Regions from separate parts of the Kaistia geumhonensis genome, predicted to be linked through region 4. Evidence: predicted binding sites of a transcription regulator. Region 4 holds the regulator's gene; each other region holds the start of a gene.

Region 1 (7,451 bases), 2.0 Mb from region 4:
TCCCGACGATCTCAGGACCGACCTCGAGGCGTCGACCCTGATCGTGGCGCCGCTGAAGCCGCCCGTGCACCAGGTCGACCTCGCATCGATCCGCGCCGCCATCCGCTCCGAGCAGAAGGTCGCGATCGGCTATGCCGACGCCGCCGGCACCGTCACCGACCGCGTCGTCTGGCCCTTCGCCCTCGGCTTCTTCGAGAAGGTGCGGGTGCTCGTCGCCTGGTGCGAATTGCGCGAGGACTTCCGTCATTTCCGCACCGACCGGATCGCGACGCTGGCGAGCGTCGGGGCGCGCTATCCCCGTCGCCGTGCGGCGCTACTCAAGGACTGGCGCGCAAGGCCGGAGGCGGCAGGCCATGGCTGAACCATGCTGACAGAAACTGGCAGCACCCTCGCCTAGGTTCGTCCCGTCCGCAACCCGAAGGGAACGCCGTCATGGCCGCTGCCAATCTGATCATTCTCTATGTTGAAAATTGTTCGAAAAGCACCGCTTTTTATCGCGATTTGTTGGAGCGCGAGCCCGACGTCGCGGCGCCGAATTTCTCGTCCTTCACGCTGACCGACGGCATGTCGCTCGGCCTCTGGACCCGCTCCAGCGTCCAGCCCCCGGCGGCTGCCGGCGGCGCCGAAGGTGAGGTCGCCTTCATGCTGAAGACGCCGGCCGAGATCGAGGCAAGGCTTGCCGACTGGACGAGCCGCGGACTTCCGATCGCGCAGCCGCTCACCACGATGGATTTCGGGCCGACCTTCGTCGCGCTCGATCCGGACGGTCACCGCCTCAGGGTCTGCCTCTTCGACGCCTGACCGCGCGAAGAACCCTTCACCCAGCCTGATCCACCGAATTGTATGCAATCCGACAGGATTGCATACAACCTCCTCCGGAGTTGGCGACAAGTAATGAGACTGTCAAACACTGTACCACCGCACGGATTGCGACGTCTCCGTCACGCCCGCAGACGTATTCCTGCCGTCGCCCTCCAGTCCACGCAGATATCCTCTTTCGCTCTCTAGAGGCTGACGCCGAGGCGCTCCGTCCAGACGAGGCCCTCTGTGGTATCGCCGCGCGGCTTGTATTCGCAGCCGACCCAACCGCGATAGCCGAGTTCTTCCAGAGCCGTGAATATCGCCGGATAGGCGATCTCGCCTTCGTCCGGTTCGGCGCGGCTGGGTACGGCGGCGATCTGGACATGGCCGATCAGCGGGAAGAACCGGCGCAGCCGCGTCAGCACGTCGCCGGTGGCGACACCGACATGGTAGACATCGAAGAGAAGGCGGACATTGTCGAGGCCGACCGCCTCGGCGATCTCGGCGGCCTCGTCGACGCGGCTGTAGAAATAGCCGGGCTTGTCGCGCGGATTGATCGCCTCGAGCAGCAGCGTCACGCCGTCCCGCGCCGCTTCGTCGGCCGCCCGCCGCAGATTGGCGATGAAGGTAGTGCGGCTCGCCGGCGTGTCGTCGATGACGCCCGCCATCGCGTGGATCGAGGTCGCGCCGGTCGCCCGGCAGAAAGCGACAGCCTCTGCGACCGAAGCCTCGAATTCGCCCTCGCGGCCCGGCAGCGCGCCGAGCCCGAACTCGCCGGCCGCGACATTGCCGCGGACGGTGTTGACGCCGGTGACGACGACGCCCGCCTCGGCAGCAGCAGCCGCGACGCTCTCGGCCGGCACATCATAGGGCCAGTGCATCTCGACTGCGGAAAATCCGGCGCGGCCGGCGGCGGCGATGCGTCCGGCGAGCGGCAGCTCGGCCCAGAGAAAGCCGAGATTGGCGGAAAAGCGCAGCATGTCCCCTCCCCTGTCAGGCGACGAAGCGGCCGCCGAGTTCGTCCTCGATATGAGCCTCGATGATCTCGTCGAACCGCAACTCGGCGACAAAACCGAGCTCGGCGGCCCGGCGGACGTCGAAATCGGTCGGCCAGCCGGCAACGATGCGCTCGATGGTCGGATCGCTCTCTCGGCGAATGCGGGCGACGACCTTTTCGCCGGCGATGCGGCGGAGCGCCTCGATCTCGTCGCCGACCGTGCAGGAAAGGCCCGGCAGCGAGATGGCGCGGCGCGGCCCGATGCGGCCGCCCTCGAGCGTCGCGGCATGCTTCAGGAAGCCGACGGCGGCGCGCGGCGAGGCGAACCAGTGGCGCACGTTCTCGGAGACCGGCAGCACGGCCTCGTGGCCGGCGAGCGGCTCGCGGATGATGTTTGAGAAGAAGCCCGACGCCGCCTTGTTCGGCTTACCCGGGCGCACGCAGATCGTCGGCAGGCGGATGGCGACACCGTCGAAGAAGCCGCGCCGGGTGTAGTCGGAAAGAAGCAGTTCGCCGATCGCCTTCTGCGTGCCGTAGCTTGTCAGCGGCGTGGTGAAATAGTCGTCGGGGATCTTGTCCGGGAAGGGCGCGCCGAACACGGCGATCGACGAGGTGAAGACGACGCGCGGCGCATAGCCGTCGCCAACGAGGCGGATCGCGTCGAAGAGATAGCGGGTACCGTCGAGATTGATGCGGTAGCCCTTGTCGAAATCGGCCTCGGCCTCCCCCGAGACGATCGCGGCGAGATGGAAGACGACATCCGGCCGAGCCGCGACCAGCGACGCGGCGACGCCCGGCTCGGAGATGTCGGCGGCGCGGCGTTCGACAGCGCCCGCGAAGCCCTCCGGCTGGGGCGGCTCGACGACATCGACCAGCGTCAGGCGCTCCAGGGCGCGTTCGCCCAGCCCGCCATCGGCCACCAGCGCCGCGGTCAGCTTGCGGCCGACCATGCCGGCAGCCCCCAGGATCAGCACATGCATCGTCTCGTCCCTCCCGTCGGTTCTTGATATCGGTTCAATACGACTGGGCGGCCGCATGCAAGCGGCAACACAACCGGCCGCGGCTGTCAGCGCCAGAGGCCCCGCATGCGCGCGGCGAGATCGACCGGCGCCGCAGGCCGTTCCATCCGGCCGGCCACGATTGCCTCCGGCGGCGGCCAGGCACGCTGGCGGAAGTGGGGCAGCAGCGCCGGCGGGATGAAGCGGGTGCGCGCGGCATAGACATGCCGGTCGCCGCCGCGCGGCTGGCCATGCACGAAGAAGCGCTGCGGTACCATGAGATGCAGGTCTTCCTTGGCGCGCGTCATCGCAACATAGAGCAGCCGCCGCTCCTCCTCGATCTCGGCGGAGGAGCCGGTGCCGAGATCGGAAGGGATGCAACCGTCGACCGCGTTGAGCAGGAAGACCTGGCTCCACTCCTGGCCCTTGGCGGAATGGATGGTGGAGAGGATCAGGTAGTCCTCGTCGAGCAGCGGAACGCCGGACTCGTCCGAGGTCGCATCGGGCGGATCGAGCGTCAGTTCGGTGAGGAAGCGCTCGCGCGTCGGGAAGGTGGCGGCGATGGCGGCGAGCTGGCCGAGATCGAGAGCCCGCACGGCGGCATCCTCGTATCGCCGCTCGAGCCGCGGCTCGTACCAGGCGCTGAGCGCGGCGAGCTCGCCGGGCCAGCCGATGCTGCGCGTGGCGAGCGCCGCCATCAGGGTCGCAAAGGCCGTCCAGTCCTCGCGGGCGCGGGCCGGCGGGGCAAAAGCGGCGAGCGCGGCCGCGGGATCGGCGACGGCAGCCAGTTCGTCGAGAAGGCGGCCGGCCGTGCCGGGGCCGACGCCCTCGACGAGCTGCACGGCGCGGAAGGCGGCGACGCGGTCGCGCGGATTCTCGGCAAAGCGCAGCAGCGCCAGCAGATCCTTGACATGTGCCGCGTCGAGGAACTTGAGCCCGCCGAACTTCACGAAGGGGATGTTGCGGCGGGTCAGTTCGACCTCCAGCGGACCGCTGTGATGCGAGGCGCGGAAGAGCACCGCCTGCGCCTTCAGCGCCGTTCCGTATTCGCGGGCAGCGAGGACGCGCTCGACGACATAGCGCGCCTGGTCCGTCTCGTCGCGGACGGCAACGAGCGTCGGCGGCTCGCCACCCGCGCGATCGGTCCAGAGGTCTTTGGTAAAGCGCTCCTGCGCCAGCCCGATCACGGCATTGGCCGCAGCGAGGATCGGCGCCGTCGAGCGGTAGTTGCGCGCGAGCGTCACGATGGTGGCCGGCGGATCAAAGGCCTTGGGAAAATCGAGGATGTTGCGCAGCTCGGCGGCGCGGAAGGAGTAGATCGACTGCGCGTCGTCGCCGACGACGGTGAGCCCGTCGCCGCGCGGCTTCAGGCGATAGAGGATCGAGGCCTGCAGGCGGTTGGTGTCCTGGAACTCGTCGACCAGCACATGGTCGAACCGCGACGCGACGCTCTCGGCGATCGCCGGTTCCGCCATGGCGTGGGCGAGATAGAGCAGCAGGTCGTCGTAATCGAGCACGTTCTGCCGCTGCTTGGCCTCGACATAGGCCGCGAACAGCGCCGCCAGTTCGTCCTTCCACATGGCGCACCACGGGAAGACCTCGATCAGCGCCGTCTCGAGCGGCATCTCGGCATTCACGACACGCGAATAGACGGCGAGGCAGGTGCCTTTCTGCGGAAAGCGGCTCTCCTTCTTCGAGAAGCCGAGCTCGTGCCGCGAGAGGTTCATGAGGTCGGCCGAATCCTCGCGGTCGTGGATGGTGAAGGCCGGGTCGAGGCCGATCCAGGATGCGTATTCGCGCAGGAGCCGGGCGCCGACGGCATGGAAGGTTCCCGACCAGAGCAGCGCGCCGGCCAGCGCCTCGGCGCGCTCGCCGAAGCTGGCCGCGGCGATCCGCTCCACGCGACGCGCCATTTCCGTTGCGGCGCGGCGCGAGAAGGTCAGCATCAGGATGCGGCCGGGATCGGCGCCGTTGCGGATCAGATGCGCGACGCGATGGGCGAGCGTGTTCGTCTTGCCCGACCCGGCGCCGGCGACGATCAGCAGCGGCCCCTGGCTGCCGGCCGTGATGCCGTGCTCGGCGGCGCGGCGCTGGTCGTCATTCAGCCGCGCGAGGGGGTCGGCGCTCATGTCTCTTCAGCTTCTAGTCGAATCGGCGCGGCCGGGGCGCTACGATTGCAGCACAATTCGCGTTTTGTTCGCAATGGCGGCGCCATCCGTTGAAAGGAAACGAGCGCCGTGCCACCATTGAACCATGGCACGCGGCAGTGCAGCATGTTATGCCGCAGCGCACTTTGCCCAGAGGATCGTTGATGACCGGTTCGAAGATCGTTCCCGTTATTCTCGCTGGTGGTTCGGGAACCCGGCTTTGGCCCATCTCCCGCGACAGCCTGCCAAAGCAGTTCCTCGGTCTCGGATCGCCGAAGACCTTCTATCAGGAGACGCTGCTGCGCCTGCCCGAGAAGAGCAGCGGCGTGACCGACCCGATTGTCGTGACCAGCGATGATTTCCGCTTCTTCGCGCGCCGCCAGGCGGCCGAAGTCGGCGTCGAGGCGACCGTCGTTCTGGAGCCGGCCCGTCGCGATTCCGCCGCTGCGATGATCGTCGCCGCCCGCATCGCGCAGCAGCGCTATGGCGACGACTGCCTCGTGCTGGCGCTCGCCGCCGATCACCTCGTGCCCGACGCCAAGACCTTCCGCAGCGCCTGCCTGACGGCGGCCACCGTCGCCGAGGAAGGCTATATCGTCACCTTCGGCATCACGCCGACGGAGCCGCGCACCAGCTACGGCTATATCCGGCCCGGCGCGCCGCTCGGCGTTCCCGGCTCGTTCAAGGTCGAGCGTTTCGTCGAGAAGCCGAACCGCGAGACGGCCGAGGGCTATCTCGCCGAGGGCTATCTCTGGAATTCCGGCAATTTCATCTTCCCCGCCGCGCTGATGATCGCCGAGGCGGAGAAGTTCGAGCCCGAGATCGCCGCCGGGGCGGCCGAAGCGGTTGCGACCGCCACCGAGGACCTCGGCTTCATCCGGCTCGGCAAGGGCGCCTTCCTGGCGACACCGGCCAAGTCGATCGACTACGCGGTGCTCGAGCGCACCGACAAGGCCGCCGTCGTCGAAGGCCGCTTCGCCTGGTCCGACATCGGCAGCTGGGATGCGGTGCGCGAACTCGGCACGCCGAGCGAAGAGGGCAATGTCACCTTCGGCCCGGTCTCGCTGCTCGACAGCCGCAACGCCTTCGTCCATTCCGAAGGCCCGCTCGTCACCGGCATCGGCCTCGACGGTTTCACGGTCATCGCCTCGGACGACGCCATTCTCGTGATGCCGACCGACCGCAGCCAGGACGTGAAGCATCTCGTCGCCGGCCTCAAGGCCGAGAAGCGCAACGAGGCCAACGAGCACATCAAGATCCACCGCCCCTGGGGCACCTACCAGACGATCTGCCGCGGCGAGCGCTTCCATGTGAAGAAGATCGTCGTCGACCCCGGCGCGATCCTGTCGCTGCAGAAGCATCACCACCGCGCCGAGCACTGGGTGATCGTCAAGGGTACCGCCGAGGTGACGCTGGGCGACAAGGTCTACACGGTGAACGAGAACGAATCGACCTATCTGCCGATCGGCTCGATCCACCGCGTCGCCAATCCCGGCAAGATCCCGCTCGAGCTGATCGAGGTCCAGACCGGCTCCTATCTTGGCGAGGACGACATCGTCCGCCTCGAAGACAAATACGCCCGCGTGTGAGAAGAGCACTCGCGCGCGGAAGCGCTCGAACATCATGATGCCGTCGTGCCCGGGCTCTGCCCGGGCACGATTGTTTTGGGCTCGTCGATGAAGGCGCGGATGGCCACGACGAGCGCGGCCATGACGGCTGGTGAGGCTGGAACCTCCCCCCTCACTTCTCCAGGCGGGCGATGAGGCTCGACGTGTCCCAGCGATTGCCGCCCATGGCCTGGACATCGCCATAGAACTGGTCGACCAGCGCCGTCACCGGCAGCTTCGCGCCGTTCCGCCGCGCCTCGTCGAGACAGATGCCGAGATCCTTGCGCATCCAGTCGACCGCGAAGCCGAAGTCGAACGAGCCGGCATTCATCGTCTTGTAGCGGTTCTCCATCTGCCACGACTGCGCGGCGCCCTTGGAGATCACCTCGATCACGGCCTCCACATCCAGGCCGGCGCGCTTTCCGAAATGCAGCGCCTCGGCGAGGCCCTGCACGACGCCGGCGATGCAGATCTGGTTCATCATCTTGGCGAGCTGTCCGGCGCCGGACGGGCCGAGCAGACGGCACGCCCTCGCATAGGCACTGATGACCGGCTCGGCCTTGTCGAAATCCGCCTGATCGCCGCCGCACATCACTGTCAGAACGCCGTTCTCGGCGCCGGCCTGCCCGCCCGAGACGGGGGCGTCGACGAAGCCGAAGCCGCGCTCGCGCGCCGCCGCGTCGAGCTCACGCGCGACATCGGCCGAAGCGGTCGTGTGATCGACGAAGACGGTCCCGGCCGCCATGGCGCCGAACGCGCCTACGGAGCCGATGGTCACGGCGCGCAGATCGTCGTCATTGCCGACGCAGCAGAAGACGATCTCCTGGCCTTCGGCCGCGAGCGCCGGCGTCGCCGCCATCCGTCCGCCATGGGCCGTGACGAAGGATTCCGCCTTCGCAGC
Region 2 (7,451 bases), 910 kb from region 4:
CGCCGCCGAGGCCTGCATGTCGGCCCGCGGCTATGTGCTGGTGCCCGCCGCTCAGGCGGCTGCCACCGCCGCCCAGTTCCGCAAGCAGGCCGGTTACTCCTGACCCCTGCTGCCACCCCCTGCGAGGCGGGCGCCCGCGCCCGCCTGTGCCGTCTGCAACCAGAAGCGGCGGCTAGAGATTTCGCAACCATATCTCCGGTTGAAATAGATTCGGAAACCCTCCATTAGCTGGCTGTCGGCCAAGTTGCCGACTTTGTCGTCAGAGGTGAGGTCGCCGTCGTGCGGCCTGCGGCAAGAGACCAGCGATGATGCGCCAGGATTGGGCCTCTGGAGCGGCTTCCATGTCTGAGTCGGCGGGCGATCTGTCGTCGCTGGCCAGGCGCCGCAAACAGATCGTCATGATCGTGATTGCGGCCGGCGCGCTGGTCTTTCTCGGGCTCTGGGCCTTCGAGACGAGCGCCGGCCTCATCAAGCCCAGCGATCAATGGGCTTACCCGATCGTCATCATCTTTCTTTGCGTGAACCTGCTGGGCGTGGCCGCGAAGCCGTGGTTCCAACCCTATGCGGAACTCGCCTGCTATTTCGGCGTCGCGTTCTATCTCGTCGCGCAGGTGGTCCTTTTCGCCCTCGGGCCCCCGGAAGAGAGCATCTACGACGTCGCCAATACCCTGCAATGGATGCCGGCGCTCTATGTCGCCGCCTTCATGTTGCTGTCGCGACGGCGCGCGGTCGCGGCCGCCTCGGTGACATTCCTGCTTTCGGCTCTGGCGCTCGGGATCGCGGCTCTCGATGCCTCCGAGGAGGGGGATCTCAGGGTCAGCGCCCTTCTTGTCAATGCGGTGGTCGCGCATCTGCTCACGCTGCTCCTGCTGTCGCTCGTGGCGATGCTGCGGCTGGAGTTCGACCGCGTCTCCCGCCACGCGCGCAGCATGGAGGACGCTGCGAGGACCGACCCCCTGACCGGCATCGCCAACCGGCGCGCTCTCGAAGAATGGATGCAGGCCTTCGAGGACCATGACGACCACAAGTCGGCTGCCCTGGTCCTGTTCGATATCGACCACTTCAAGTCGATCAACGACCGGCATGGCCATCTCGTCGGCGACGAGATCCTCGTCACGACGGCACAACTGATCCGCAGCCAGTTGCGGCCGATCGACCGGGTCGGCCGCTGGGGCGGCGAGGAATTCCTGGTCATCCTCGACAATGTCACGATGACCAATGCGCTGCGCTTCGCCGACCGGGTCCGCCATCTCGTGACGATTTCCGCTCATCCCGTAGCCGGCTCGATCACCATCAGCGCCGGCATCGCGCTGTGTTCGCCGGGAGAAGCGGTGGCGGAGACGTTCCGCTCTGCCGACGCCGCCCTCTATGCGGCGAAGAGCGGCGGACGCAACCGCGTCTCCGATCGCGCCTGACCGCCTATTCGGCCGCTTCGGCCTTGCGCCGCTTGCGCGCCGCCTTGGCCTTGTCGAGCACCGGCTTCAGGAAGCGGCCGGTATAGGAACCGGGCACCTTCGCGATCTCCTCCGGCGTTCCGATGGCGACGATCTCGCCGCCGCCGTCGCCGCCCTCCGGGCCGAGATCGATGATCCAGTCGGCCGTCTTGATGACCTCGAGATTGTGCTCGATCACCACGACGGTGTTGCCCTGGTCGACCAGGCTGTGCAGCACTTCCATCAGCTTGGCGACGTCGTGGAAATGGAGGCCGGTCGTCGGCTCGTCGAGGATGTAGAGCGTCTTGCCGGTCGCGCGCCGGGACAGCTCCTTGGCGAGCTTCACGCGCTGCGCCTCGCCGCCCGAAAGTGTTGTCGCTTGTTGACCAACTTTGACATAACCGAGTCCAACCTCGTCCAATGTCTCCATTTTGTCGCGGATTGCCGGCACGGCCTGGAAGAACTCGCGGGCCTCCTCGACCGTCATGTCGAGCACGTCGGCGATCGACTTGGCCTTGAATTTCACGTCGAGAGTCTCGCGGCTGTAGCGCTTGCCCTTGCAGACCTCGCAGGTGACGTAGACGTCGGGCAGGAAGTGCATCTCGATCTTGATGACGCCGTCGCCCTGGCAGGCTTCGCAGCGCCCGCCCTTGACGTTGAACGAGAAGCGGCCCGGCCCGTAACCCCGCGCCTTCGCCTCCGGAAGTCCCGAGAACCACTCGCGAATCGGCGTGAAGGCCCCGGTATAGGTGGCGGGGTTGGACCGCGGCGTCCGGCCGATCGGCGACTGGTCGATGTCGATGATCTTGTCGATGAACTCGAGTCCCTCGATACGGTCATGCTCGGCGGGGTGGAGATGCGCGCCGTTGAGATGCCGTGCCACCGCGGCATAGAGCGTATCGATGAGGAAGGTCGACTTGCCGCCGCCCGAGACGCCGGTGATGCAGGTGAAGGTACCGAGCGGGATATCGGCCGAGACGTTCTTCAGATTGTTGCCGCGCGCCCCGACGACGCGGATGCGCCGGTCCTTCCTGATCGGACGGCGCTTCTCCGGAACCTCGACGCTGAGTTCGCCTGAAAGATATCGACCCGTCAGCGAGGCCGGATCGGCCATGATCTCCGCCGGCGTTCCCTGCGCCACGATCTGCCCGCCATGGACGCCCGCCGCCGGTCCGACATCGACCACATAGTCGGCCGTCATGATGGCGTCCTCGTCATGCTCGACGACGAGGACGGTGTTGCCGATGTCGCGCAGGTGCCGCAGCGTCTCCAGCAGCCGCTCGTTGTCGCGCTGGTGCAGGCCGATCGAGGGTTCGTCCAGCACGTAGAGGACGCCCGTCAGGCCCGAGCCGATCTGCGAAGCGAGACGGATGCGCTGGCTCTCGCCGCCCGACAGCGTGCCCGAATTGCGCGACATCATCAGATAGTCGAGGCCAACATCGATGAGGAATGAGAGGCGCTCGCGGATTTCCTTGAGGATGCGGACCGCGATCTCGTTCTGCTTGTCGTTGAGCTCTGCCGGCAGCGCCTCGAACCAGGCGGCCGCCTTGCGGATCGACAGCTCGGAGACCTCGGCGATGTTGCGCCCGGCGATCTTCACCGCCAGCGCCTCCGGCTTCAGCCGAGCGCCGCCGCAGGCCTTGCATGGCGTCGATCCCTGGTAACGCTCGATCTCCTCGCGCGCCCAGTTCGATTCGGTCTCGCGCCAGCGCCGCTCCAGATTGGTGACGACGCCCTCGAAGCTCTTCCTGGTGCGATAGGCGCGGGTGCCGTCATTGTAGACGAACTCGATCTCCGTCTTGCCGGTGCCGTGCAGGATGGCGTTTTTCGCAGCCTCGGGAATTTCGTCCCAGGGGTCGGTCATCGCGAAGCCATAGTGCCGCGCGATCGCCTCCAGCGTCTGCTGGTAATAGGGCGAGGACGACTTAGCCCAGGGGGCAACCGCGCCCTGCTTCAGCGACACCGAGCCGTCCGGCACCACCAGATCGGGATCGATCTTCTTCTCAGAGCCGAGCCCGTCGCATTCCGGGCAGGCGCCGAAGGGATTGTTGAACGAGAACAGCCGCGGCTCGATTTCGGCGATGGTGAAGCCGGAGACCGGACAGGCGAACTTCTCCGAAAAGGTGATGCGGCGCGCTTCGCCCTTTTCGTCGGTTTCGTCGGCGAACTCGGCCAGCGCGATGCCGTCGGCAAGTTCCAGTGCCGTCTGGAAGCTGTCGGCGAGCCGCGCCGCGATGTCGCCGCGCACGACGATGCGGTCGACGACGACGTCGATGTCGTGCTTGAGCTTCTTGTCGAGGCTCGGCGCCTCCGCGATCTCGAAGAAGACGCCGTCGAGCTTGACGCGCTGGAAACCCTTCTTCTGGAGCTCTGCCAGTTCCTTTTTGTACTCGCCCTTGCGGCCGCGGATCATCGGCGCCAGCAGGTAGAGGCGCGTCCCTTCGGGCAGCGCCAGCACGCGGTCGACCATCTGGCTGACCGTCTGGCTCTCGATGGGCAGTCCGGTCGCCGGCGAATAGGCGATGCCGACCCGCGCGAAGAGCAGGCGCATATAGTCGTAAATCTCGGTGACGGTGCCGACCGTCGAGCGCGGATTCTTCGACGTCGTCTTCTGCTCGATCGAGATCGCCGGCGACAGGCCGTCGATCTGGTCGACGTCCGGCTTCTGCATCATCTCGAGGAACTGCCGGGCATAAGCCGAGAGGCTCTCGACATAGCGGCGCTGGCCCTCGGCATAGATCGTGTCGAAGGCGAGCGAGGACTTGCCGGAGCCGGAGAGCCCGGTCAACACCACCAGCTTGTCGCGCGGCAGGTCGACATCGACATTCTTGAGATTGTGCTCGCGGGCGCCGCGAACCGAGATGAACTTGCCGGTGCTTCCGCCCGACGAAGCCTTGTCAGCGTGTGATGCCATATCCTGTCGGTCCATCGGGGAAGGCGGCGAAAGCCGAACTGCAAATCTAGGCGTTGTGCGGCGCGAGACAAGACGGCACCGGCGCGCAGGCCCGCCGGTGCGCGCCGCGACTCGCCTCTAGCGGAGCGGAGCCGATCTTGCCAGCGCCAACGCGATTGTCTAGAACAAATAAGGAACGGGAGTCTTGTCCGACGCAGAGGCGCGCTGTGGACAAGCAGCGAAGGCGGGCGAAAGCGGCGGCGATTTTGTCTAGGCTGCGGCAGGAATGGCGGCGCCCGCGCTTCGGTGCGGGCGGCTGCCCAAGAGGAAAGGAAAGCGCATGGCCGGTAGCGTCAACAAGGTGATCCTGGTCGGCAATCTCGGGCGCGACCCGGAAGTGCGCCGCTCGCAATCGGGCGACCCGATCGTCAATCTCAACATCGCCACCTCCGAGACCTGGCGCGACCGTCAAAGCGGTGAGCGCAAGGAGCGGACCGAGTGGCACCGCGTGGTGATCTTCAACGAGAACCTCGCCAAGATCGCCGAGCAGTATCTGAAGAAGGGCTCGAAGGTCTATGTCGAGGGCCAATTGCAGACCCGCAAGTGGCAGGACCAGTCGGGCGCCGAGCGCTATTCGACCGAGGTGGTGCTGCAGCGCTTCCGCGGCGAGCTGACGCTGCTCGACGGCCGGTCGGGTCCGTCCGAAGGCGGCGGTGACTACGAGAGCGGTGGCAGCGATTTCGGCCGTTCCAGCCCGCTCGAAGCCCCGCGCGGCGGTGGCGCCGCCCGCCAGCCGGCCGCGACCAGCTCCTACGCGGCCGATCTCGACGACGACATCCCGTTCTAGGATCGGGTCGAAGGGGAGGCGGGCCCATGCCCGTCCTGCCGGACGTTCTGGCGCCGGGTCTCGACATCGTTTTCTGCGGGACGGGCGCCGGAGCGTGGTCGGCGCGGGTCGGCGCCTATTACGCCAAGCCGGGCAACAAGTTCTGGCCGACGCTTCATGCCGTCGGCCTGACGCCGCATGTGCTGGCGCCGCTCGCCTATCGCGAGGTGCTTCGCTACGGCATCGGGCTCACCGACGTGGCCAAGGAGCATATAGGTCAGGACGACGCGATCGATCTTTCGCGCGTCGACGCCGCGGCGCTGCACGAGAAGATCGCCCGCTGCGCGCCGCGCCGCATCGCCTTCACGTCGAAACGCGCCGCGAGCCTCGCGCTCGGCCGGCCGACAGCGCGCATTCCCTATGGCGAGACCGGCGATCGGATCGGTCCGGCCATCGTGCATGTCATGACCTCGCCGTCGGGTGCCGCCGGGTCCTACTGGTCGCTTGGCCCATGGCAGGATCTGGCTGCGGCGCGAGCTGCCGATCGGTCGCCGCGTGTTGAAGTCGCGCCATTCGACCGGTAGATCAGGGCGGGACCGAGACGACTGGCGGGAGGCGGCATGAACCAGGCGCACAGCGCGCTGCAGGCGACGTTCGGAAGGGCGGTCGCCGCCTATCAGGCCGGGCGTCTGCAGGAGGCGGAGCAGCAGTGCCGGCTGGTCGTCGCGGCCATGCCCAAGCTGTTCGACGCCCGCTTCCTGATGGGACTCGTGCAGGCAGGGCAGGGCGCCCATCGCCCGGCGATCGAGAGCTTCGACCGGGCGCTCGCGATCCGGCCGGGCATTCCCGACGTCCTCGCTGCGAAGGCGGGGTCGCAGCATGCACTCGGTCGGTTGGCCGACGCGCTGAAGACTTATGAAACCGCGCTGACGGCTGCCCCTGCCAGCGCCGAGCTCGCCTATAACCGGGCGACCGTTCTCGAGGCGCTCGGACGCCATGATGATGCGATGGCAGGGTATGGGGATGCCCTCGCGAAGCGAGCGGACTTCGTGGAGGCGCTCAACAACCGCGGTGTGCTGCTGCAGGCGTTGGGCCAGACAGACGCCGCCCTCGCGGATTATGATCGGGCGCTCTTGGCGCGTCCGGCGCATGTGCCGGTGCTGCACAACCGGGCCCGCCTGCTGCGGGATCTCGGCCGCACCGATGAAGCGCTGAGAACCATCGAGCGCGCGCTCGCCGCCGCGCCGGGCCGGCCCGACCTGCTCAACAGCCGCGGCCTGATCCTGCTGGCCGGCGGCCGGGTCGACGAGGCGCTGGCCAGCTTCGAGCGCGGTCTCGCGACGGCGCCGTCCGACGGGGCGCTCCTGTCCAACAAGGCGAAGGCGCTGCTGCGGCTCGGACGGGCTGCCGAGGCGCTTGCGGCGATCGAGACCGCTCCGGCGGCACGGCGGGCCGAACCAGATTTCGCGGCGCTCGAAGGCAGCGCGCTCTACGAATTGCAGCGCTATGAGGACGCGGTCGCCGCCTGCGACCGAGGCCTCGGCGGCCGGCGGGACCATGCCGGGCTGCTGACCGACCGAGCCAATGCGCTGCGTGAATGCGGGCGTTTCGACGAGGCCCTCGCGGACTACGACCGGGCGCTGGCGATCGAGCCCGGTCGCCCCGCCGCCGTCTATGGCCGCGCGACGCTGATGCTCTTCCGCGGCCGCCACGCCGAAGGCTGGCCGGGCTTCGAGGAGCGGCGGATCACGCCGGTCTGGCGGCCGCGCGAGGCGGGGACGCCGGAGTGGGAGGGAGGACCGCTCGCGGGCCGGCGCCTGCTGCTGCACGCCGAGCAGGGGCTCGGTGACACGATCCAGTTCGTGCGCTTCGCCGCTCTCCTCGCAGAACGGGGAGAGGACGTGGTCGTCGAGGTGCCGGAAAGCCTGCACGGGCTCGTCGCCGGCATGGGCGACTTGAAGGTGGTCGCCCGGCAGGAGGTGCCGCCGCCGCATGACGTGCACGCCTCTCTTATGAGCCTGCCGCATCTGCTCGGTCTCGGCGAAGATCTCCTTGCCGGCCGCGTGCCTTATTTCGCGGCCGATCCGGCGCGCGTCGCCTCATGGCGCGCCCGCCTGCCGAATGGGCCTTTCCGCATCGGCATTGCCTGGCAGGGCAATCCGAACGCTGCCGTGGACCGCCTGCGCTCGGTGCCGCTCGCCGCCTTCGCGCCGCTCGCCGCGCTGCCGGGCGTGGAACTCGTCAGCCTGCAGAAAGGCGCGGGCACGGAGCAGCTTTCGTCTCTCCCCGAGGGCATGAA
Region 3 (7,451 bases), 4.2 Mb from region 4:
GAGACGACCCGCACCTCGTCGCCATATTTCTCGCCGAAGAGAGCCATGGCGCCGGAGCCGATCGCCTCCTCGCGGTCCATCAGCCGCGTCGTCACCGGCGCATCCTGCAGGACGACCTCGTTGGCGATCTCCTCGATGGCAGCGAGTTCCTCGGCCTCGATCGGCTTCGGATGGCTGAAGTCGAAACGCAGGCGCTCCGGCGCGACAAGCGAGCCCTTCTGCGCCACATGCTCGCCAAGCACATTACGCAGCGCCGCATGCAGGAGATGGGTGGCGGAATGGTTGGAGCGGATCGAGCCGCGACGGGCATGATCGACGCTGAGGCGCGCCGAATCGCCGGTCCGGACGACGCCGCTCTCGACCACGCCCTGATGCACGAACAGCCCGTCGCCACGCTTCTGCGTGTCGTCGACGCGGATCACGGCGCCGCCCTCGGTCTCGATGCGGCCGGCATCGCCCACCTGGCCGCCCGACTCGCCATAGAACGGCGTCTGGTTGACGACGACCTGCACGCTCTCGCCGGCCTTCGCCTCGGCGATCTCGGCGCCGTCGCGCACGAGCGCGATGAGCTTGCCCTCCGACGCCTCGGCCGAATAGCCAAGGAACTCGGTCGCGCCGAGCCTGTCGCGCAGCGTCAGCCAGATCGTCTCGGCGGCGGTGTCGCCGGAGCCGGCCCAGCTCGCGCGCGCCTCGGCCTTCTGGCGCTCCATCGCGGTCGCGAATCCGGCCGTGTCGACGCCGATATTGCGGGCGCGCAGCGCCTCCTGCGTCAAGTCGAGCGGGAAGCCATAGGTATCGTAGAGGCGGAAGGCGGTCTCTCCGTCGAGCGTCGCGCCGGCGACGAGGCCGGTGGTCGCCTCATCGAGCAGTCCGAGGCCGCGCGCCAGGGTGCGGCGGAAGCGGATCTCCTCGAGCCGCAGCGTCTCGGAGATCAGCGCCTCGGCGCGGATCAGCTCGGGATAGGCGCGGCCCATCTCCCGCACGAGCGCCGGCACGAGGCGCCACAGCAGCGGATCCACGGCGCCGAGAAGATGCGCATGGCGCATCGCACGGCGCATGATCCGGCGCAGCACATAGCCGCGGCCCTCGTTGGAGGGCAGCACGCCGTCGGCGATCAGGAAGCTCGAGGCCCGCAGATGATCGGCGATGATGCGGTGGCTGGCGAGATGCGGGCCCTCGGCCGGAACCCCTGTGGCCTCCACCGACGCGCGGATCAGGGCGCGGAAGAGATCGATGTCGTAGTTGTTGTGCACGCCCTGCAGGACGGTCGCCATGCGCTCGAGGCCCATGCCGGTGTCGATCGAGGGCTTCGGCAGCGGCACGCGGTTGCCCGGCGCGATCTGCTCGAACTGCATGAAGACGAGATTCCAGATCTCGATGAAGCGGTCGCCATCCTCGTCCGCGCTGCCGGGCGGGCCGCCGGGGATCGACTCGCCATGATCGTAGAAGATCTCCGAGCACGGCCCGCAGGGGCCGGTGTCGCCCATCTGCCAGAAATTGTCGGAAGTGGCGATCCGGATGATCTTCTCGTCCGGCAGGCCGGCGATACGCTTCCACAGCGAGAAGGCCTCGTCGTCCTCGTGATAGACGGTGACGAGCAGCTTCTCCTTCGGCAGGCCGAATTCGCGCGTGATCAGCGTCCAGGCCAGCTCGATCGCGCGCTCCTTGAAATAGTCGCCGAACGAGAAGTTGCCGAGCATCTCGAAGAAGGTGTGATGCCGCGCCGTGTAGCCGACATTGTCGAGGTCGTTGTGCTTGCCGCCGGCGCGCACGCATTTCTGCGAAGTGGTGGCGCGCGGCCAGGGCGCCGTCGACCGGCCGGTGAAATAGTCCTTGAACTGGACCATGCCGGCATTGGTGAACATCAGCGTCGGATCGTTCTTCGGAACGAGCGAGCTCGACGCGACGACCTCATGCCCGTTCTTCTGGTAGAAGCCGAGAAAGGCCGACCGGATGTCGTTGACGCTGCTCATGAACGGACCCGCCTGGAAAGACATGCGCGGCCCGTCGGGGCCGCGCGAAGGAAAACGTGCCGGCGTTTTTAGCGGCCGGCCGCTGGCCTGTCCAGAAAAGGCCGGCAACGCGACCGACGGCCGCGCCGTCCGCAGCCGCGGGCTCTCTCAGTGACTGCGACCGTCATAGGGGTGGACGGTGACGGCGGAGAGGTCGATGCCGTCGATGCAGCGGACATTGACCGCCACCATGTCGCCGCCGTCCGGCGTCTTGCCGCGCGCGAAGGCTTCGATGCCGCAGCGCGGACAGAAGAGATGATGGATGACATGCTGGTTGAACTGATAGTCCGTCAGCAACGCCTCGCCGGCCGTGACGGTGAAGGCCGACGCGGGGAGGAAGGCGAGCCAGTGCCCGCGCTTCTGGCAGATCGAGCAGTTGCACGAGATCGCGGAGGAGAAATCCCCCGTCGCCTCGAAACGCACCGCGCCGCAATGGCAGCCGCCTTCGACCCGTCCCGCGTCCGCCATTTCCCGCTCCCCTTCCCGCCTCAGGCTTCCAGTGCCTCGTCGCCGTCATCCTCGCCCGCCGCGTCCTTCGAGAGAAGGGCCTCGGCGAGAAGACCGGCATTCTGACGGATGGCGAGCTCGACCTTCTGCGCGATCTCGGGATTGTCGCGCATGAACATCTTGGCGTTCTCGCGGCCCTGACCGAGGCGCTGGCTGTCATAGGAGAACCAGGCGCCGGACTTCTCGACGATGCCGGCCTTCACGCCGAGATCGATGAGTTCGCCCGTCTTGGAGACGCCCTCGCCATACATGATGTCGAACTCGACCTGCTTGAAAGGCGGGGCAAGCTTGTTCTTGACCACCTTGACGCGGGTCTGGTTGCCGACGACCTCGTCGCGGTCCTTGATCGCGCCGATGCGGCGGATGTCGAGACGCACCGAGGCATAGAACTTCAGCGCATTGCCGCCCGTCGTCGTCTCGGGATTGCCGAACATGACGCCGATCTTCATGCGGATCTGGTTGATGAAGATCACCATGGTCTTCGACTTCGAGATCGAGGCCGTGAGCTTCCTGAGCGCCTGGCTCATGAGGCGGGCCTGCAGGCCGGGCAGGCTCTCGCCCATCTCGCCCTCGATTTCGGCGCGCGGCGTCAGCGCGGCAACCGAATCGATGACCAGCACGTCGATGGCGCCGGAGCGCACCAGCGTGTCGGCGATCTCCAGAGCCTGCTCGCCGGTATCGGGCTGCGAGATCAGCAAGTCGTCGAGATTGACGCCGAGCTTGCGTGCATAGACCGGATCGAGCGCATGCTCCGCGTCGACGAAGGCACAGATGCCGCCGGCCTTCTGCGCCTCGGCGACAGTGTGCAGGGCGAGCGTCGTCTTGCCCGAGGATTCCGGCCCGTAGATCTCGACGATGCGGCCGCGCGGCAGCCCGCCGATCCCGAGCGCGATGTCGAGCCCGAGCGACCCGGTCGAGACGGTGCCGATCTCGACCACCTTCTCGTTCTTCCCGAGACGCATGATCGAGCCCTTGCCGAAGGCGCGCTCGATCTGGCTCAGCGCGGCATCAAGCGCTTTCGACTTGTCCATGGTGGCCCCTTCGACGAGACGGAGAGAAGTTTGCGACATGTGAGATGAGCCCTTATTCCATACTGTCCGGAGTCGATCAAACTGAGAACATTGTACACGTTTTGTTCTCATCCGCAAGCTGTATCCCCGCGCGGATTCGAGCATGGGTGAGTCCTCGGCGGCGCCGGCGCAGCCTTTCGCGCAGGGTCCGGCTGTGCTGCACTGCAACCGAATCGGCCGTAACGAAGGAGACCGGCGCATGCCCCAGACCGCCCTTCCCCGCCCACGCGCGGAGCGCTCGCGAAAGACCGCGGAAAGCCGCCGCGGTCGTCCGGCTTCTGCGGCCCTCGCGCTGGTCGCCGCCGCTTTCGCGCTGGCCGCCTGCCAGGCGCCGACCAACCAGCAGATCGGCGGCGTGACCGGCTCCGCCGTCGGCGCGATGGTCGGCAACCAGTTCGGCTCCGGCGCCGGCCGCGTCGGCGCCACGGTGCTCGGTGCCGGTGTCGGCGGCCTCGTCGGCAGCCAGATCGGCCGCAGCCTCGACGAGAGTGCCAGGCGCCGCGCCGAGGCCGCCGAGGCGCAGGCCCTCGCCAGCCCCGGCATGGGCGCCGGCATTCCCGTCTCGTGGGAGTCGGGATCGAGCCACGGCACGGTCATTCCCGGCCCGGTGCGGGTGGTGGACGGCCGCGAATGTCGCCCTTATACGCATCGCATCGTGGTCGACGGCCGCGGCGAGCAGTTGCGTGGCACCGCATGCCGGATGCCCGACGGCAGCTGGCGCAGCGTGACCTGACCTTCTCACTCGCTCTGGACGGAACACGCGATGGCGCTCTTCGACCGCATCCGCCTCTCTCCCGAAGTCGCCGCGGCCGCCGCGGCCGGCCACCCCCTCGTGGCGCTGGAGACGACGATCGTCACGCATGGCATGCCCTGGCCGGAGAATGTCGCCACCGCGCTCGGCGTGGAGGAGGTCGTGCGCGCCGCCGGCGCCGTGCCGGCGACGATCGCGATCATCGACGGCGAGATCCGCGTCGGACTCTCGGCCGACGAGCTGGAGGCGCTGGCCAAGATGACCGGCGTCATGAAGCTCTCGCGCGCCGATCTCGCCTTCGCACTCGCCACACGCCGTCCCGGCGCCACCACGGTCGCCGCGACGATGATCGCGGCGCATCTCGCCGGTATCCGCATCTTCGCGACCGGCGGCATCGGCGGCGTGCATCGCGGCGCGGAGACGAGCTTCGACGTGTCGGCCGATCTCTACGAGCTGGCCGAAACGCCGGTGACCGTGGTTTCGGCCGGCGCGAAGGCGTTGCTCGACATCCCCAAGACACTCGAGGTGCTGGAGACACTCGGCGTTCCGGTGGTGACGTTGGGGCAGGATGCCCTGCCCGCCTTCTGGTCCCGCGACAGCGGTCTTCCCTCTCCGCTACGCCTCGACGATGCCGCCTCCATCGCGACCTTCATGGCAACGCGCGAGGAACTCGGCCTCAAGGGCGGCATGCTGATCGCCAATCCCGTCCCGGAGGCCGACGAGATTCCCGCCGCGGAGATGCGCGTCCATATCGAGCAGGCGACAGAGGATGCCGCGCGGGCCGGGATCCGCGCGAAGGCGGTCACGCCCTTCGTGCTCGGCCGCATGCTGGAACTGACGGGCGGCCGCAGCCTCGCGACCAATATCGCGCTCGTGCGCAACAATGCCCGTCTCGCCGCAGAGATCGCCGTCGCGCTTCAGGCGAACGACGGGTGAACCGCATGCAGGACATGGCCGACCGCGGCATTGTCGAGCGCTGACGCGCCGCCCGCATAGAGGCGGCCGAGATCCGGACCGGCGAGATTGGCGGCGACCGAGAATCCGAACGCCGCGAGCTTCTTCTCGATCTCGTCCGGGCGGAAATAGCTGACGATCGGTTCGCCGAGCGCCGCGGCGCGGCCGGCGAGCGTCAGGAAGGCGAGACGCTGCAGCATGCCGACCCTGTCGGGCGGCTCCGCATAGTCGAAGACGAGTTCGGCACCGCCCCGCCGTGCCGCGATCACGCCGAGCGTGGAGGCGATTGCCGCGTCGTCCAGATAGGGAACCACTCCGAGCCAGGTGAAGAAGGCGGGGGCCGCGGTGTCGAGCCCGGCGGCCGCAAGCTTCTCGTCGAGCCGATCGGTTGAGAAGTCGACCGCGACATAGCGGACGCTCGGCGGGACGGCGATTTGCGTCTGCTGCAGCCGCTGCCGCTTCCAGGCCTGTGTCGCCGGATGGTCGACCTCGTAGACGAGCACGCCCCTGTCGGCGAAGGGATTGCGATAGGCGAAGGTGTCGAGCCCCGCGCCGAGCACGACGACGTGGCGCACGCCGGAATCGACGGCGGCGGCGATCCGGTCCTCGGCGAAGCGGGCGCGCGCGGCGATGAAGGCACGGAGGGCTGCGCCCCCGGCGGAATCGGCGCGGCTGATCTCGTCGCGCGCCACGGCGGAACCGCGGTCACCGCCGACGATCGTCAGCGCCAGCGGATCGTCGAAGATCACCGGCTTGTCCAGCAACTGATGCGCCGCCCGCCGCACTGCAGCTCGGTAGGCCGTCGCGCTCGGCTTGCCCTCGATCAAGACCTCATGCTCCCTGTCCCCTAGCCGACAGACGATGCTGGCCATGCGGCCCGGATGCAAGGGGCATGAGCGGTCGATGCCCGGGCGCGTGTCGCGAAGACGCGTCCGCGCAGGCAGCCGGTCAAGACACGCAGCCGAGATTGGTCAGCAGCAGCACGGCATCGGCGCGCGGCAGGCCGGGCGGGTCGCCCTTCTCCGGAAGGATGAGCACGGCGGGATCCGACCCCTGCTCCACCAGGACGTGGAAGGGCTGCCGCGCCGCGCCGGGCGATGCGGCGACGAACCCGCAATAGCCATGGCCGCTGCGCGCCCTGGAGAGGCGAAGGTCGCTGACCACCACGCCATCCGCGTTCAGCATGCGGTCGGCCACCGCCTCGACGACGGCTTGTTGCAGGGCCGGCGGCGATAGCGGCGCGCCGGAATAGGTCTGGGCGGCGGCGGGGCCCGTCACGGCCAGTGTGGCCAGAACGACGAGGGTGGGCCTGACAATGTGCATCGTGATGTCCTGTCCTCTGTCGACGCCGGATCGGAAGCCGGATTGAGACGAAAACCGCCACGCCCCGCAAGCCTCGACGCCGCTAGCCGAGCGCCAGCACAGCGTCCGCGAAGGACTCCGGGGCTTCCTGCGGCACGTTGTGGCCTACGCCGGGGAGGATGCGCCGCTCATAGGCGGCACGGAAATGCCGTGCGGCGTCATCGGCTGTCTGGGGCGGATCGACGCCGTCATCGGCGCCCTCGAGGACGATCGACGGCACGGTGATGTCCGGCAGCAGCGCCAGACGCGCCTCGATCCCGTCGAGCGCCGGATCGCCGGGAATGCCGCCGAAGCGGTGCCTGTAGGAATGGATGACGATCGATACGAAGTCCTCGTTGTCGAATGCCGCGGCCGTCCGCTCGAACTCGGCATCATCGAACGCCCAGGTGGGCGACCAGAGCCGCCATAGAAAGCGACAGAAGCCGCGCCGGTCCCCGTCGAGGGCGCGGCGGCCACGCTCCGAATGGAAATAGTACTGGTACCAGTAGCGAAACTCTTCGGCCGGCGGCGCTGGACGCCACGCCTCGGCGATCGCCTGGATATTGTATGGCGAACCGGAGCTGACGAGGCCGGAGGCCCGCTCGGGCCAGAGCGCGGCGACGATGCAGGCAGCACGGCCGCCCCAGTCATAGCCGGCGAGCACCGCCCTGGGGATCGCGAGGGCGTCCATCAGCGCGAGAAGATCGGCCCCAAGCGCAGCCTGCTGACCCGAACGCATCGTCCGCGCGGAGCGGAAGCGGGTCGGACCATAACCGCGGAGATAGGGAACGATGCAGCGCCGGCCCGCATCGGCAA
Region 4 (7,451 bases):
GAGTAGGGCCGAACGGGCAAGATCGCCGAAGAGAACCAGGAACAGCCCGACCAGCGCCGCGTAGCCGGCAAGGCCCATGGCGACGCGGCGGGGCTTCCGCTCCGTCGCCGCGACAATGGCGAGGCCGGCGAGAAGGATGTTGATGCCGTTCATGCGTCGCTTGCCTTGAAGGGTGAATGCTCGTCCAGAAAGGCGTGCTCTGCCGCAACGGCCTCCCGCTCGCGCCTCAGATAATCGGCGACGGCGGCACGGAAGTTTCGGTCGGCGATCCAGTGCGCCGAGCGGGTGATCACGGGCCGATAGCCGCGCGCCAGCTTGTGCTCGCCCTGCGCACCCGCCTCGACCCGCGGCAGGCGATGCGCGATCGCCCATTCGACGGCCTGATGATAGCAGATCTCGAAATGCAGGAACGGCACCTCCTCAACGGCGCCCCAGTAGCGGCCGTAAAGCGCGTCGGAGCCGATGAGGTTGAGCGCGCCGGCGATCCGCCTGCCGCCGCGCCGCGCGAAGATGAGCAACACGCGGTCGGCCATCGCGGCGCCGAGCAGCGAGAAGAAGCGGCGGTTGAGATAGGGCCGGCCCCACTTTCGCGCGCCAGTGTCATGATAGAAATCGAAGAAGGCGTCCCAGGCCGCCTCGTCGATGTCGCGGCCGGTGACGATCTCGACCTCGATGCCACCCGCCAGCGCGTCGCGGCGCTCGCGACGGATCGTCTTGCGCTTCTGCGAGGTGAGCGCGTCGAGAAAATCCTGGAAGTCGCGATAGCCCGGATTGTCGAACTGGAACTGCTGGTCGGCACGCCCGAGGAATCCGGCGCCTTCGAGAACCGCCGCGTCCTCTTCGACGAGAAACGTCGCGTGGACGGAAGAGGCCCCGGCGCGCCGCGCGAGTTCGCAAAGGCCCGCCGCGAGGGTCTCGCGCGCGACCGGGCTCGCATCGGGACGGGTCAGCAGGCGGCGGCCGGTCGCCGGCGTGAACGGCACCGAGACCTGGAGCTTCGGATAGTAGCTGCCGCCCGCGCGCTCATACGCATCGGCCCAGCCGTGGTCGAAGACATATTCCCCCATCGAATGGGTCTTCTCGTAGCAGGGCACGACCGCCTCGGGCACGCCGGCTGCATCTTCGAGCACGAGATGGCGCGCCTGCCATCCGGAGCGCGCCACGGCGCAGCCGGCTGCTTCCAGGCAGCGCAGGAAATCATGCGCGATGAAGGGGTTGTAGGGCTGAGGCAGCGGGTCGCCACCGCCGCTGTCTGCGCGAAGCGCCCGCAGGGTCGCGCCGACATCCTCGCCGAGCGGGCGAACGGAATCCCATCCCGGATTGGCGCAGCCGTCCCAGGCGGCACGCTCGATCTCGGTCAACGATGAGAGAACGGTGAGGCGCGCGTGGGTTGCGCTCATCGGCACGGGTCATCCTGCGGCGGGAGGCCGACTGCAAATCTAGGCGTCGGGGCGGCTTTTGGAAGGGCCGCGCTCAGGCGTCGGGATCGAAGCCCTCGAAGGTGATCTGATCGGCGACCCGGCGCGCCTTCTCGCGGTCGGCCGGCGTGCGGATGGTCCAGGTGATCAGCGGTCGTCCGATGGCCCGCAGCACCGAAGTCGCGAGGGTCGGCAGGCCGTGGATGTCGTAGGAGACGAAGGCGGCGCCGACCCGCGGCACATCGAGGACGTGCCGCAGCCGCCGCCGCTTCGTCGCCGGCAGGAAGCCCCAGTCGTTCAGATCGGTGTAGCGGTCGGCGACGATGCCGCGCGGGATCTGCGGCGTGAGCCGCTGCATGGCGGCCATGGAGTCGGGATCGAAGGACATGACCACCACGGGACCGTCATAGCCGGCGAGGATCGGCGCCGCCGCCTCTTCCAGCTTCCGGTTGCCCGAGAAATCGCTCTTCAGCTCCAGCACCAGCGGTACCGCGCCGGCGACCGTCGCGAGCAGTTCGCCGAGCGTCGGCACGCGGTCGCTGCCGCTGCGGAAATCGAGCGACTTGAGGGCCGAAAGACTGAAGCCGTCGACACGGCCGGTCCCCTCGAGGACCCGGTCGACCGTATCGTCATGGAAGACGACCACCGCGCCGTCCGCCGAAAGCTGCAGGTCGACCTCGATCGCGAAGCGATGCTCCACCGCCGCGCGGACGGCCGAGAGCGTGTTCTCCACGCGGCCTGCGGCGGCATCGTGGTAGCCGCGATGGGCGATCGGACGCGCGGTCAGCCAGGCGGGAGCCATACGGTGCGTCCTCAGGCGATCTCGATGATCGCTTCCACCTCGACGGCGACGCCGAAGGGTAGGCCACCGACGCCGACCGCCGAACGGGCGTGGCGGCCCTTCTCGTCGAAGATCTCGACCATGAAATCCGACGCGCCGTTGACGACCTTCGGCTGATCGGTGAAGGCGGGCGTGCCGTTCACGAAGCCGGTGAGCTTCACAATCCGCGCGACGCGGTCGAGATCGCCGAGGGCGGCGCGCGCCTGCGCCAGGATGTTGATCGCGCAAAGCCTGGCCGCGGCCCGGCCTTCCTCGATGCCGAACTCCTCGCCGAGCTTGCCGACATAATCGACACCGTTCGGGCCGACCGGGATCTGGCCGGAGATGTAGAGCATTCCCCGGCTTTCGACGAAGGGAACATAGTTGGCGGCTGGCGCGGCCGGCTGCGGCAGCGTGATGCCGAGCGAGGCGAGGCGGGCTTCGATGGCGCTCATGGGCACGGACTCCGGCAGGAACGGATCAGAAGGGAACCGCGCTGGTTTCGCCCGATTTCGGCCGTGCTGCAAGGCAATAAGCGGTTCATCATCCCGGGCATCGTCGCGAATCGTCGTGGACTTTGCAGCCTTTCGAGATTGAAATGGGATGATGTCGCGGTGACGACGGAGGAGTGCCCCAGACGATGCCCGCTTCGGTGCTTCAGCGCATGACGGCCAGGACCCTTTGCTCCGCCGCCCTTTTCGCGGCCCTCGCGGGCGCGGCCGGCACGGCGCTCGCCGCGACGGGCAGCGTCACCGCGATGGTCGCCCACCGCGCCGTCTACGACCTGACGCTCGACCAAGACAGTTCCTCGGACACCGTGAGCGACGCCGAAGGACGCATGGTCTATGATTTCGCCGGCTCGGCCTGCGACGGCTATACGACGCGGCTCCGCTTCGTGACGCGCATCAGCGACGAGGACGGCAATGCACGGCTGACCGACGTTGCGACGACGACCTTCGAGGATGTTGCCGGCAAGACCTTCAACTTCTCGACCAAGAGCTTCGTCGACGGCACGATCTCGGAGGATAGCTCGGGTTCGGCCGCGCGCGGCGCCGGCGACGTGCAGGTGACCATCGCGAAGCCGAAGCCGGCGCATTTCACGATCCCGCAGAACTTCAGCTTCCCCAACCAGCATCTCGCCGCGATCATCGACGCGGCGCGCGCGGGCAAGCATTTCATGCAGATCGACCTCTATGACGGCTCGGACCAGGGCAAGAAGTCCTATGCGACCTCGGCCGTGATCGGCGCGGAGAATGCCGGCACCGACGATCTGGGCGACGAGGCGACGGCGCGGGGCGCCGGCCTCGCCAATATCCGCTCCTGGCCGGTGACGATCAGCTATTTCACCGACGAGAAATCGGACGGCGAGCAGAAGCCCTCCTACGAGCTGTCTTTCATCATCTACGAGAACGGCATCACGCGGCGCATGAAGCTCGACTATGGCGACTTCGCGCTCAAGGGAAAGCTGGTGCAGCTCGATCTCAGCCCGACCAAGGTCGCGGCGAAGAACTGCCGGTAAGGGCAGGGCGTCGGGGCAAGCCCCGACGAAAGCGCATGCCGAGCCCGATGGCAGCTGCGAACGGCCGGGCGCGCTCGTCCGATCGGCGCGATCAGCGATGCGACCCGGCCAACGCGCGCCGGGATCGCCGATCGAAAGGCTGCTCTGCCCTCTGCCCTAGTACCGGCGCATGAGGCCGACGAGGCGGCCCTGGATGCGGACGCGGTCGGGGCCGAAGATGCGGGTCTCATAGGCGGGATTGGCCGCCTCGAGCGCGACCGACGCGCCACGGCGCCGCAGCCGCTTCAGCGTCGCCTCTTCCTCGTCGACCAGCGCGACGATGATGTCGCCGCTATCGGCGTTCTCCGTCTTGCGGATGAGCACGGTATCGCCGTCGAGGATGCCGGCCTCGATCATCGAATCGCCGCGCACTTCGAGCGCGAAATGCTCGCCCGGCCCCAGCATTTCCGGCGGCACGGTGATGGCGTGGCTCTGGGTCTGGATCGCGGAGATCGGCACGCCGGCCGCGATGCGGCCCATGACCGGCACGACGACCGGATCGTTGGCGGCTTCCGGCGTCTCGACGCCACGCATGCGCCCGAGGCTGCCCTCGATGACGCTCGGCGCGAAGCCGGCTTTCTTCGGGCGAGCAAGGCCGGGCGACATAGCCTCCGGCAGGCGGACAACCTCCAGCGCTCGTGCCCTGTTGGGCAGGCGGCGGATGAAGCCGCGCTCCTCCAGCGCCTTGATCAGGCGATGGATGCCCGACTTGGACCTCAGATCGAGAGCGTCCTTCATCTCGTCGAAGGACGGGGGAACGCCCGCTTCCTTCAGACGCTCCTGGATGAAGAGGAGAAGCTCATATTGTTTTCTCGTGAGCATTTCGGGGTCCGCGCGCCAGAATCATCCGGTACAAAACACGAACAACCTATCCGTTCCCCTGATGTTCCGCAAGGACCGTGCGTTAGTGCACAGAGCGCGCGTCCGAATTGGGCGGCGATACGCCTGGCCCGCCGTCAGCGGATCGGCGGCGCATACTGGATGCCGCCCTTGCTCCAGATCTGGTTGAGGCCCCGCGGGATGCCGAGCTTCGAATTGACGCCGAGATTGCGCTCGTAGATCTCGCCGTAATTTCCGACGGCCTTGACGACGGCGACGACCCAGTCGTTCGGGACGCCGAGCTTCGTGCCGAAATCGCCCTCGGTTCCGACGAGCCGCTTCACCTCGGGCTTCGTCGAGGCCTTGGCCTCGTCAATCCGGTCCGACGAAAGCCCAATCTCTTCAGCGTTGATGAGGGCGAAGTTCACCCACTGAATGAAGAGACGCCATGCGGGATCGCCCTCGCGGACCGCCGGGCCGAGCGGCTCCTTGGAGATCACGTCGGGCAGGATGATGCTGTCGGCGGGATCCTGGAGGCTCGCCTTCTCGGCGTAGAGCTGGGACACGTCGGAGGTGATCGTGTCGCATTTGCCGGCCTTGTAGGCCTCGAGAGCCTCGTCGGAACTCGCCGCCGGCACGGCGGTGAACTTCATGTTGTTGGTGTTGAAGAAGTCGATGAAATTCGGCTCCGTCGTCGTGCCGGTCTGAACGCAGACCGTCGCGCCGTCGAGTTCCAGCGCCGACGTCTTGCCGCTCGCGCGCTTCACCATGAAGCCCTGGCCGTCGTAATAGGTGACTCCGGCGAACGCGATGTCCAGATCCGCCTCGCGGCCGAGCGTCCATGTCGAGTTGCGCGACAGAAGATCGATCTTCCCCGACTTCAGCGCCTCGAAACGGTCGGTCGCCGAGAGCGGCACATAGGTGACCTTGGCGGGATCGCCAAAGATCGCGGCCGCGACCGCCTTGCAGAAATCGACGTCGAATCCGGACCAGGCGCCGCTCGCGTCCTGCTGGCCGAAACCGAGAAGGCCGGTGTTGACGCCGCAATTGAGCGTGCCACGGGCCTTGACGTCGTCGAGCGTTGCGGCGCCGGCGGCGGAGATGCCGGCTGCGAGCGCCGCGGCCGAGGCGAAGAGGGTCAGGGCGGATCGGATGGACATGTCGGTTCCCCGTTGTCGGCGCCGCCTTGCCGGCGGGCCGTTGACTGTTGCGGCGGGCGCGACGCGCCGGCCAGAGGCGCGCACCAGCGGCGCGCGCCCTTCCGAACCGCTGATCAGAGCTTGGCGCGCTGCAGCACGACGACTTTCGTGCCGACCGGCACCCGCTCGTAGAGATCCATCACGTCGGCATTCACCATGCGGAAGCAGCCCGACGACAGCGCATGACCGATGGTCTGCGGCTGGTTGGTGCCGTGGATGCGATAGACGGTGTCGCCGAGATAGAGTGCGCGTGCGCCCATCGGGTTGCCCTCGCCGCCGGCCATGAAGCGGGGCAGGTAGGGCTGGCGCTTGATCATCTCCGGCGGCGGGCGCCAGTCGGGCCACTCGGTCTTGCGCGAGACCTTCAGCAGGCCAGACCACTGGAACCCGTCGCGTCCGACGCCGACGCCGTAGCGCAGCGCGCGGTTGTCGCCCTGGACGAGATAGAGGAACCGCTCGTCGGTGTTGATGATGATGGTGCCCGGCTTCTCCGTCGTACGGAAATAGACGGGCTGCATCCGGAATTCGGGCGGCAGCAGGGACTGCTCCGGCGTCGGCACCAGTCCGGGCTGGTCGCCGATCTGCAGGGGAGCCCGGGCGTCGGTCGTCGCCGATTGCGCCGCAGCGGTCGCGGCGATCGTGCCGATGACGGCGGCGATCAGCGTCCTGGCGAGCGATCCGGGCGAGGAGGGTCGTGTCGTCTTTCGCATGCGTGCCTCGTGGATGCCTGAATGCGGTGTCGGCTCAGCGGGTCGTGGTCGCCGAGGCAGGCGGCAGGGTCAAGGCCGAGCCGGCCGCCGGCGCGGCGGATGCGGTCGGGGCGAGCGGAGCGGCCGGTGCGTCGCAGCGCACGAAGACCATCGTGCCGTAGCGCGCCGTGACCGTCGGATCGACCCAGGCAGCGACAAGCACGCCGTTCTGGAAGGACGTCACCTGCCGGTCCTTGGCCGTGCCGGGCGGGCCGGGCGGTCCGATATAGATGCGGCCGCCGGCGTTCTTCACGAACACTTCCGACGGTTGCGTCTGGTCGGCGAGATACATCATCACGCCGCCATTCGGACCCTTGGTGATGACATAGGGGTTGGAGCAGTAGCGGCGCGCCTCGTTGGCCGTCCGCGCGAGGTCGGCCTCGTTGCGGAACGAGCCGAGGCCCCATTTGCCGACCAGCTCGTCGGAGGTGAACATCGGAACGGCCGGCGCTGCGGGAACCGCGGCGCTCTCGATGGCATTTTCCGACGTGCAGGCGGCGAGCGCCGCGGCCGCGGCGAGAATGGCCGAGAATCCCAGATGCCGGCGTGCCAGGCCGCTGCCCGGAGCCCTGATCGCATGCACCATCCGTTCCCTCCCGCGGTTGGTCCTGCGCCGGCGTCGCGCCTGAGACGCATTTGCCGGAACGTCGCCATGATGAAGAGCCGTCCGCCCAAACGCAACCGCCTCCTCTCGCGGCGCAAATGGTCGCCAGAATTTCCGATCATGCTAGGATCGCCGCGATGACAATCCGATTTGCCCTTTTCGATACGCCGCTCGGCCGCTCCGCCATCGTCTGGGGGGCGGACGGAATTCGGAGGACGCTGCTGCCGGAGCGCGATCCTGCGACCACGCTGCAGCTTCTGCGCCGCATGTTCCCCGAGGCCGAG

What was found. Region 4 encodes LexA, which represses DNA repair genes until DNA is damaged. Its sites were predicted from a motif close to TGTTCNNNNTGTGTTCNG; they were not measured.
Region 1: a site for LexA is predicted at 4,980-4,997, ahead of QO015_RS10475 (ATP-dependent helicase). Genes of this name have one in related genera too.
Region 2: a site for LexA is predicted at 4,508-4,525, ahead of uvrA (excinuclease ABC subunit UvrA). Genes of this name have one in related genera too.
Region 3: a site for LexA is predicted at 3,642-3,659, ahead of recA (recombinase RecA). Genes of this name have one in related genera too.

Annotation. Positions count from the first base shown of each region.
Region 1 covers NZ_JAUSWJ010000001.1:2,203,311-2,210,761, forward strand. The annotation lists gene QO015_RS10455 (helix-turn-helix transcriptional regulator) at 1-361, shown strand, start outside; gene QO015_RS10460 (VOC family protein) at 433-801, shown strand; gene QO015_RS10465 (hydroxypyruvate isomerase family protein) at 1,005-1,781, opposite strand; gene denD (D-erythronate dehydrogenase) at 1,795-2,778, opposite strand; gene QO015_RS10475 (ATP-dependent helicase) at 2,865-4,925, opposite strand; gene QO015_RS10480 (mannose-1-phosphate guanylyltransferase/mannose-6-phosphate isomerase) at 5,108-6,532, shown strand; gene QO015_RS10485 (NAD(P)-dependent oxidoreductase) at 6,684-7,451, opposite strand, start outside.
Region 2 covers NZ_JAUSWJ010000001.1:1,123,396-1,130,846, reverse strand. The annotation lists gene QO015_RS05330 (hypothetical protein) at 1-103, shown strand, start outside; gene QO015_RS05325 (GGDEF domain-containing protein) at 342-1,415, shown strand; gene uvrA (excinuclease ABC subunit UvrA) at 1,420-4,347, opposite strand; gene QO015_RS05315 (single-stranded DNA-binding protein) at 4,667-5,173, shown strand; gene QO015_RS05310 (mismatch-specific DNA-glycosylase) at 5,200-5,736, shown strand; gene QO015_RS05305 (tetratricopeptide repeat protein) at 5,773-7,451, shown strand, end outside.
Region 3 covers NZ_JAUSWJ010000001.1:4,441,248-4,448,698, reverse strand. The annotation lists gene alaS (alanine--tRNA ligase) at 1-1,973, opposite strand, end outside; gene QO015_RS21080 (GFA family protein) at 2,121-2,480, opposite strand; gene recA (recombinase RecA) at 2,501-3,589, opposite strand; gene QO015_RS21070 (RT0821/Lpp0805 family surface protein) at 3,789-4,322, shown strand; gene QO015_RS21065 (pseudouridine-5'-phosphate glycosidase) at 4,353-5,276, shown strand; gene QO015_RS21060 (class I SAM-dependent methyltransferase) at 5,258-6,121, opposite strand; gene QO015_RS21055 (hypothetical protein) at 6,243-6,617, opposite strand; gene QO015_RS21050 (alpha/beta fold hydrolase) at 6,700-7,451, opposite strand, start outside.
Region 4 covers NZ_JAUSWJ010000001.1:209,413-216,863, forward strand. The annotation lists gene QO015_RS00975 (sulfatase-like hydrolase/transferase) at 1-153, opposite strand, end outside; gene QO015_RS00980 (GNAT family N-acetyltransferase) at 150-1,400, opposite strand; gene QO015_RS00985 (glycerophosphodiester phosphodiesterase family protein) at 1,474-2,220, opposite strand; gene QO015_RS00990 (RidA family protein) at 2,232-2,693, opposite strand; gene QO015_RS00995 (cell envelope integrity EipB family protein) at 2,903-3,757, shown strand; gene lexA (transcriptional repressor LexA) at 3,914-4,618, opposite strand; gene QO015_RS01005 (amino acid ABC transporter substrate-binding protein) at 4,753-5,775, opposite strand; gene QO015_RS01010 (L,D-transpeptidase) at 5,889-6,524, opposite strand; gene QO015_RS01015 (hypothetical protein) at 6,559-7,149, opposite strand; gene QO015_RS01020 (methylated-DNA--[protein]-cysteine S-methyltransferase) at 7,305-7,451, shown strand, end outside.